3 regions of the Shewanella sp. SG44-6 genome follow, and region 2 is predicted to be linked to each of the others. Evidence: predicted binding sites of a transcription regulator. Region 2 holds the regulator's gene; each other region holds the start of a gene.
The links. Region 2 encodes sigma-54, which starts transcription at its own class of promoters, with help from an activator protein. Its sites were predicted from a motif close to GTTGGCACGNNNNTNGNNT; they were not measured.
Positions count from the first base shown of each region.

Region 1 (3,201 bases), on a different contig from region 2:
ATGAGATAATCAGCCAAGTGATGGCCAGTTGTGAACCGATTGCAGATAAAAAACATTGTCAGCTGGTTGTTGAAGATACTTCACATTCATTGATGCTTGCCAATGCGAATGCGCTCAGTTCAGCGGTAAATAATTTAGTGATGAACAGTATTGAAGCTGGGGCCACAAAAATAAAAGTCAGCGCCAGTGAAACGCCTGATGGTCTATTATTGGATGTTATTGACAATGGCAAAGGGCTTGAACCGTCAATGCAGCAACAAATACTTGAGCCGTTTTTTACAACAAAGAGTCAAGGTACAGGTTTAGGCTTAGCTGTTGTGCAGTCGGTAGTACGAAACCATGGTGGACAGATACAGTTGTCGTGTAAACCCGGTATGGGTTGCCATATTCGTTTGAGCTTTCCGCACATTAACAAAATGAGTGTTCAGGAGGTGGCGCGTGGCTGAAGCAAATATTCTATTAGTTGAAGATGATGCTGATTTACGTGAAGCATTGCTTGATACACTGATGCTTGCCCATTACGACTGTGTTGATGTTGGCAGTGCTGAAGAGGCTATATTGGCCTTAAAAGTAAACCACTTTGATATGGTGATTAGCGATGTGCAGATGGATGGCATCGGTGGTATGGGCTTGCTGAGTTATTTACAACAACATCAACCTAAAGTGCCGGTATTATTAATGACCGCATATGCCACGATTAACAGTGCTGTTAGTGCGATGAAATTAGGCGCAGTAGATTATCTTGCTAAGCCTTTTGCACCAGAAGTGTTATTAAATCAGGTATCACGCTATTTGCCTTTAAAACAAAATCACGACAATCCCGTGGTTGCCGATGAGAAAAGTTTAGCATTGTTGGCGCTGGCTCAGCGCGTTGCGGTGTCAGATGCTTCGGTCATGATCATGGGCCCGAGTGGTTCAGGTAAAGAAGTGCTGGCACGCTATATTCACCAGCATAGCCAACGTAATGAGCAGCCATTTATTGCGATTAATTGTGCGGCGATACCAGAAAACATGTTAGAAGCCACCTTATTTGGTTATGAAAAAGGTGCATTTACTGGTGCTTATCAAGCTTGTCCAGGCAAGTTCGAACAAGCTCAGGGGGGCACCATATTGCTTGACGAGATTTCTGAAATGGAACTTGGCTTACAAGCAAAGTTATTGCGAGTATTACAAGAGCGCGAAGTAGAGCGTTTAGGTGGCCGTAAAACCATAAAATTGGATGTGAGAGTTCTCGCAACGTCAAACCGCGATTTGAAATCGTTGGCGACGTCTGGCGAATTCAGAGAAGATTTATATTACCGCATTAACGTATTTCCACTGACGTGGCCAGCACTAAACCAACGTCCTGCGGATATTCTTCCGTTAGCACGTCATTTATTGGCGAAGCATGCTAAAGCATTGAATATGACGTCGGTGCCTAAACTTGATGATGCGGCAACTCGACGGTTACTGACTCATCGCTGGCCGGGTAATGTGCGAGAGTTAGACAATGTTATTCAACGCGCCTTGATATTACGAGTAAATGATGACATTGGTGTCAATGATATTATTATCGACTCTGCTGATGTGAAGTTAGTTGCCACAGAATATGCAGAGACAGAGCAGTCTATTGAAGTAGATGGCTTAGGTGACGAATTAAAGGCCCAAGAACATGTGATTATTTTAGAAACCTTGAATCAATGTCAGGGGAGTCGAAAAAAGGTCGCTGAAAAACTCGGTATAAGTGCTCGAACATTACGTTATAAGATGGCCAAAATGCGTGATATGGGCATTCAACTTCCTGCTTAGCGTTATCAGTAGTTGGTTAATTAACCTTATGATTTTATAGTCTAATTAACTCTGCTTATTTATTGCTAACATCTGTCAAGATGCAAAAAGTAACCTGTATTATCTAATGGTACGGTTACTTTTGCTCTGTTTCCCGCCATTTTATCTACTCATATTATATTTCTTCTAATATTGGCATCTAAATTGCTTTAACTCTTTATTAGTTATTATTGTCGTCAAAAAGTCGACGAAAGGGAGTTACATCATGCAGATTAGCGCAAATCCATTAATGCAAGAAATGCAGTCACTTCGTGGCGAAATAGCCCCTTCGATTGGCTCATCTATTCGACCTAATCTTACTCAGCAAGTGAATAACACCACAGGCGTCGATTTCAGTCAGTTATTGTCTCAGGCTGTCGGCACTGTCAATGAGTTACAACAAAACTCGTCCAATTTAGCCACTCGTTTAGACATGGGCGATACGACGGTTACTCTTTCTGATACGGTTATTGCGCGTGAGAAAGCCGGTGTTGCCTTTGAAGCAACGGTGCAGGTACGTAATAAACTCGTTGAAGCATATAAAGAAATTATGAGTATGCCTGTTTAGCTGCAGATAGCGTTAAGCACTAAATAATATAACAACATTAGATATAGCAGGTACGTATTGTGAGCACAGACATGATGGTAGGTTCAGATTCAACAGTTGATGGCGGCGTCCAGCAAGAGAATAAATCTGGGCTGCTTGGCGGCATCGGCGGTGCAGATATGATGCGCCAAGTGATCATGATTTTGGCACTAGCGATATGCCTAGCGCTCGCTGTGTTTGTGATGATGTGGGCACAAGAGCCAGATTATCGACCACTTGGTAAAATGGAAACAGCTGAGATGATCCAAGTCTTAGATGTGCTTGATAAAAACCAAATCGAGTATCAAATCAACGTCGATGTGGTGAAAGTACCTGAAGATAAATATCAAGAAGTAAAATTACTGCTTAGCCGTGCGGGGATTCAAAGTAGCACTCAAGCTAACGATTATTTAAGCCAAGACAGTGGTTTTGGTGTTAGTCAACGTATGGAACAAGCGCGCTTAAAACAAAGCCAAGAACAAAACCTAGCCAGAGCTATTGAAGAATTAAAAAGTATTAGCCGTGCTAAAGTCATTTTAGCGTTACCCAAAGAAAATGTTTTTGCCCGCAATGCTTCTAAGCCAAGTGCTACTGTAGTGGTGAGTGTGCGCCGTGGTGGTTTAGGCCAAGAAGAGATTGATGCGATTGTTGATATTGTTGGTTCGGCTGTTCAAGGGTTAGAGCCTTCTCGTGTAACGGTAACTGACTCAAATGGGCGTTTACTGAATTCAGGTAGCCAAGATGGTACCTCAGCAAGAGCACGTCGTGAGCAAGAGCTCGTGCAGCAACAAGAAGCTGAATACCGTAAA
Region 1 covers NZ_JACJER010000089.1:10,224-13,424, reverse strand. The annotation lists gene H5185_RS15205 (HAMP domain-containing sensor histidine kinase) at 1-446, shown strand, start outside; gene H5185_RS15200 (sigma-54 dependent transcriptional regulator) at 439-1,788, shown strand; gene fliE (flagellar hook-basal body complex protein FliE) at 2,033-2,374, shown strand; gene fliF (flagellar basal-body MS-ring/collar protein FliF) at 2,446-3,201, shown strand, end outside.
Region 1: the regulator sigma-54 is predicted to act here: its motif matches at 1,959-1,977, upstream of fliE (flagellar hook-basal body complex protein FliE).

Region 2 (3,201 bases):
CTTATCGCTTAATTTTTGAGCCACGCTTGATAGCGTGCTTAAATGCTGTTGGCACTGATCTGCAGGTACTAACAAAGCAAATAAAATATCCACGGGCTGTTTATCGATTGCATCAAAGGCAATGGCTTCTTCACATTTAATAAATATTGCGATCGGATGTTCTATGGTCGTTAATCTACCATGAGGTATCGCAATGCCATTTCCTATACCTGTGCTACCCATTTTCTCTCTCGCTAATAGGCTTTCAAAAACCTCTTGCGAAGATAGGGGTGGGTACTGGGCAGCGACTAAATTGCTGATGAGTTCCAGTACTTTTTTCTTACTGCCCGGTGTGGCACAGGTAGTGCATTCCGGCTGCAGAATGGTACAAAGTTCCATCGTTAGTGTTTTGTATACTTCTCTTTGTGTTTAATTACCTGACGGTCGAGTTTATCGATCAGGGCGTCTATTGCAGCATACATATCAGTGCTTTCTGACATGGCAAAAATCTCTGCACCATTAAGGTTGATTTTAGCTTCTGCTTTTTGTTGTAATTTTTCTACATTGAGCACAACGTGTACATTATTGATCTGATCGAAGTGTCGTTCAAGCTTTGAAAATTTACCTTGAACGTATTCACGTAAAGATTCGGTAATGTCGATATTTCTACCTGTCATATTGATAAGCATAAAAATCCTCCGTTGCCTTGTAGGTTATAAACTCTTACGTTGGTTTGAGGGCGGAATGAGCATCGCTTCGCGGTATTTTGCAATCGTACGACGCGCAACGTTGATCCCCTGATCTGCCAGCAGTTGGGCCATTTTACTGTCACTTAATGGCTTTTGCTGGTTTTCTGCTGCAACCAGTTTTTTGATAAAAGCACGAATAGCGGTAGATGAGCATTCTCCGCCATCGTCGGTGCTGACATGGCTAGAGAAAAAGTACTTTAATTCAAATAGCCCACGTGGTGTGTGCATATATTTTTGAGTGGTAACCCGTGAAATAGTTGATTCATGCATTTCTACTGCTTCAGCAATATCATTGAGCACCATAGGTTTCATGGCTTCTTCACCATATTCAAAGAAACCTTGCTGAAATTGCACAATACAATTGGCGACTTTCAATAAGGTCTCATTGCGGCTTTCGATACTCTTGATGAACCATTTAGCTTCTTGTAAATGACCGCGAATAAATTGGCTATCGGCAGAGTTTTTACTGCTTCTAGCCATGGCTGCATATTGTTGATTAACGCCAATTTTAGGCATATTGTCTGGGTTTAACTCTACAACCCAACGGCCATTCTTCTTTAGTACGGTTACATCAGGAATAACATATTCGTCATCAATAGCGGTGACTAACAAGCCCGGGCGAGGGTTAAGTGACTGGATTAAGGTGATTGCGTCACGCAACTCGTTTTCTTTGAGCTTGGTTTTGCGCATCAATAATCTAAAATCGCGCCCAGCAATTAAATCTAAATAGTCTTTAATGAGCAGACGGGCATTGTCTATATGTGGGGTTGTGTCGGCATATTGGGCTAATTGAATGAATAAACATTCGCTTAAATCTCGTGCGGCAACACCAACGGGATCAAAGTGTTGAATACGTTTTAATACCGCTTCAACTTCATCTAGTTCAACACTTTCATCACCCATGGCTTCGAGAATATCTTCAGTGCTTTGGGTTAAATAGCCGCGTTCATCAATGGCATCAATGATCGCGGTAGCAATTGCTCGATCAGTGTCAGAAAATGGCGTGAGATTTTTTTGCCACTCTAAATGCTCATATAAGCCTTCAGTCGTTTCACCTTGGAATGGCATATCATCATCGCGCATGCTAGCGCTGCCTGAACCTGACATTGGTGAGGCGGTGTACACTTCATCCCATGTGGTATCCATAGCTAAATCGTCCATGGTTTCTTTGGTCATGGATTCTGCTGTGTCGACTGTTGAGGTGTCTTTTTCTATATTGACCACGCTGTTGTCACTAAAGTCGGTGTCCGATTGGTCGCGACTTTCTTTTACTGAGTCTTTTGCTTGAGAAAACTCATCTTCTATTTCAAGCAATGGGTTTGAGTCCAATGCTTGTTGGATTTCTTGCTGTAGCTCCAATGACGATAATTGCAGTAAGCGGATCGCTTGCTGCAATTGAGGGGTCATGGTTAAGTGTTGACCCATTTTGAGTTGGAGTGACGCTTTCATTTACCGCTTATCCCTAGATGATTTCCATAAAAATGACAATCTCGAAAACTGTAATCGATTGTCACATACATCAATGACATTTAACGCTATTTAGATATCGTTCAATGAAATGAGTTAGATAGACTAAAAGGCCAGTAAAGTAACTATAGCTTGAATTGTTCACCTAAGTACACAGCCCGAACTTGTTGATTACTCAATATCTCATCAGGTGTGCCTTCGGCAATTAAATTGCCCTGGCTGACAATATAAGCTCGCTCACAGACGTCTAAGGTTTCACGTACGTTATGATCGGTAATTAATACCCCTAAGCCGCGGTTTTTAAGCTGTTGAATGATTTTTTTTATGTCGATGACAGAAATAGGGTCAACCCCCGCAAAAGGCTCATCGAGCAAAATAAATTTAGGATTAGCGGCCAGCGCGCGCGCTATCTCTACTCGACGACGTTCCCCACCAGACAACGACATGCCTTGGCTGTCGCGAATATGGGTGATATGGAATTCTTCTAGTAAATGCTCTACTTGCTCAATCCGTTGGTCGGTAGTGAGCTCTTTGCGAGTCTGCAACACGGCCATAATATTGTCGTATACGGTCAGTTTGCGAAAAATACTGGCTTCTTGCGGCAAGTAACCAATCCCTTTGCGAGCTCTAAGATGCATTGGGTCGGCGGTTAAGTCGTCATCATCAATTAAGATCCGACCTTTATCGCTTTGCACTAAGCCGACAACCATATAAAACGTGGTTGTTTTACCTGCACCATTGGGGCCTAAAAGACCAACAATTTGGCCTGTTTTAACGGTTAAACTCACATCTTTAACAACCTGACGAGTTTTATAGCTTTTAGCTAAATTTTCAGCCGTTAGGGTTATTTGGGTCATGGTTTGATCTGCTTTTTAACAGGAATTTCAGGGAGCTTTTGCTTTGGTGCAGTCTCGTCTTGGAAATTCTCAGGTTGAATAATAGTAATAACGCGATCTTTCCCTGTACCAGTACTTTCAGCAATCAGCTCTTGAGCGTTAATGTTGTA
Region 2 covers NZ_JACJER010000136.1:4,328-7,528, forward strand. The annotation lists gene ptsN (PTS IIA-like nitrogen regulatory protein PtsN) at 1-378, opposite strand, end outside; gene hpf (ribosome hibernation promoting factor) at 381-668, opposite strand; gene H5185_RS18425 (RNA polymerase factor sigma-54) at 693-2,177, opposite strand; gene lptB (LPS export ABC transporter ATP-binding protein) at 2,321-3,052, opposite strand; gene lptA (lipopolysaccharide transport periplasmic protein LptA) at 3,049-3,201, opposite strand, start outside.

Region 3 (3,201 bases), on a different contig from region 2:
GTCGGTAGCTGCAGGCTCGTCCGAGCCCATAAAAAACCACAATCCGCCGCCAATAAGCAAAACTAATACTAAACCAATGCCACCAAAGATGAATAGTTTCTTGCTTTTTTTACCGGCGTTAGGGGTTTCGTTTAACTCTAATTCTTGTTCAGGCATTATGGTTCCTAATCAACATTGTGATTAACATTATAACTTAACTGAATAACTCGTTATTCTTGAAAAGATATATTAATGCTATAGGTTACCTGCTTAAGCATAATAATCTATAGCAGAATGTAAACTCCTTGATGGATTTGTCATCAAGCTAGGCTCTTGTGCTGAAATTTCATCCAATTGCGCATCTCCAGCGGCATGATCACCAGATTGTCCTTGCTGATCACGCCCGCCATCGCCTTGAGAAACCTGACTGTCTGTTAGTTGTAATCCTTCTTGGGCAAGCATATCGCGTAATCGTGGCATAGCTTGCTCAACAATATCACGGGTTTGCGACTGAGCAACATGAAACTGTACTTGGGTTTGATCACCATGAATTTGAATTTTAACGGTTAAATGCCCAAGTTCCGGCGGATCTAAACGAATTTCAGCTTGCTGAATACCATTACTGACCATAGTAATTAACTGCTGCTTCATGACCGGAGAAAAGCGCTGGATCATCTCTTGCATTTGCGCACCATGATCGCCTTGCGGTTTCAACGATAACTGAAATTGTGGTACATCACTTTTATGTATCGGAGTAAAACTACTCTGATTTTGTAACGCCTTAGTGTCGGTATCACCGATATCATTCACTGCGTCTAAACCCAAGTTAGCCGAATTTATATTGGCTGATAGTTCTCCTGATGCACGCTTGGTCGCTAGTGAATCTAGGACCACAGAAAAATCAGCTTTCGCCAGTATTTTGGCATTATCAGTATCTGATTGAATATTGCCATCAATACCAGTGCTATCACCTAAAATCGTCTTAGGGTCGGCAGATATCGCTGAAGAAGATGCAAGAGTGGCGCTAGCCTCCAAAAAACCGGTGCGGTCTAATTTAACAACCGCAGAATTAAGACCCGCAGAGCCAGTTTGGCCTGGAACGGTGACACTGGCGGCAATTGATTTATCAATTTGGTTTTGTTCTTCAGAACTAAGGATACTTTTTGGGGAATCGTCACTACTGTCTATATCTGCAGACACCATCGCAAGAATGGATTCATCAACAACAGGCGCTTGTAAATTAAAGTCACTAATTAACTCGCTTAAACCCTTAATGTCTAGTGCTTGTAAATCCTTTTCAGATAAATTGGCAAATGCCATTAAGCTGGATATATCTTCAGGGCTAAGCTGAGAAAGAGCTTCTTTGGTAGAAAGAGAGTCAGCGGGTAAATCAATAGCATCAGTGAATAACGCACCCATCTCTGACTGACTATCGCTATTCTGATCATCAATAATACTACTCAAAGATATCGCGTCAAAACCAATATCTAATGTATCCACATGCGGCAATTCATTTCCGCCAGAGGAATGACGTTTATTTAATGCATCAGCCATATTAAGCTGAGCAAAAATCAACTCAACATCAGCATTTTCTTCAGTAGATAAATCAAGGTCATTAGCAGCATCGACTTGATCCATTTCAGCATCTAACGATACAGGTGCACTATTGGCGTTAGGCCGCGAAGCAAGTTCGGATTCACTCGCTTGATTAAAAGCAGACAAGAATGATGTATTTTCAACACCTTGCATGTTTCCTTTTGTACTAAGATCAGCAGATTTACTGCTATTTCCAAGTAAGATATTGCTCATCTGCTGCATAATCAGCTCCACTCAATCAAACAAAGTTAGGTCATTATCGTCTAACAAACAGCTATCAAATTACCTCGATGAATCATATGTCGATATTAGGTAATATCAATAGAGTCATTACAAACCTCATCATGAGGTTTCCACTGTCGCTTCGCTGACGATTTCTATTCCAATGTAAACTTAAATTTATATTAAGCAATTTAAGTGCCAATAAATATTAGTTGATAAAGTTTAGAGAATAAATAGAGTTTGAATGCGGACCAATCAAAAGGGACTGCGGTAAAACGAGTGATAGATTTGGAGGCTATGACTTAATTGATTTTTGACGGTAATATTGTTGCATAGCAAACTCATCTGACATTTTTTGTTCACGTTTTGCTTCTACGACCATAGCCTTTTTGGCTTTCTGAGCGAGTAACATTTCTACCGCTTTGCGTTTTTGTTGTTTTTCTTGCCAGTGAACTTGACGGTAACCCACTTGTTTTTCGGCATCTTTAACCGCTGCTACTTGTTGGGTAATAGCACTATCAACTTGACGAATAAACTGATGAAACTGATGGTACTGATTAGCACGTAATGTCGTGCCCGTGTGCCCTTCCATCTGCTTCATGTAATCTAGACGGTAATTGTTTAGCGCATCGAGCTGCCCTTGGCGTTTTTGTTTTTCAAATTGAGCTGACTTGAGCTGCAATGCCGCTTGTTCCTCGGCAGCAGTCGCTAGCTTCAATACCGTTAATAATGGGTCTGTGCGAGTCATCTAGGTTATCCCTGACATTGAGCGGCAATTTGAGTCAACATCACTCGGCTTTCTTCAAATGAGACAGGTTCTTTAAACCCTTGACGTAAAAAAGCATTCATTGCAGGTTGTAAACGTATCGCATTATCAATCCGAGGATCACTGCCTTGTGAGTACGCGCCAATTGAAATCAGGTCACGATTTTGCTGATACAAAGAATACATCTGTTTGACTTTACGCATCGCCTCTAAGTGTTCTCCACTTATCACCATTGGCGCAACGCGGCTAATTGATGCTTCCACATCAATCGCGGGATAATGACCCGAATCGGCAAGTTGACGAGATAGCACAATATGGCCGTCTAAAATCGCTCGAGAAGCATCTGCAATCGGATCTTGCTGATCATCACCTTCGGTCAACACAGTATAAAAAGCCGTAATAGAACCTTGTCCAGCTCCGCCATTACCGGCGCGCTCAACCAAACGGGGTAACTTAGCAAACACAGAGGGTGGATAGCCCTTGGTTGCTGGCGGTTCTCCTACCGCAAGCGCCACTTCACGTTGCGCTTGAGCATAACGTGTCAAGCTGTCCATTAACAATAAAACATCGTAACCTAAATCACGAAAATATTCGGCTATACGAGTCGATGTTTCACAGGCACGTAAACGCATTAATGG
Region 3 covers NZ_JACJER010000089.1:3,075-6,275, forward strand. The annotation lists gene fliL (flagellar basal body-associated protein FliL) at 1-159, opposite strand, end outside; gene H5185_RS15165 (flagellar hook-length control protein FliK) at 250-1,797, opposite strand; gene fliJ (flagellar export protein FliJ) at 2,093-2,545, opposite strand; gene fliI (flagellar protein export ATPase FliI) at 2,551-3,201, opposite strand, start outside.
Region 3: the regulator sigma-54 is predicted to act here: its motif matches at 1,982-2,000, upstream of H5185_RS15165 (flagellar hook-length control protein FliK).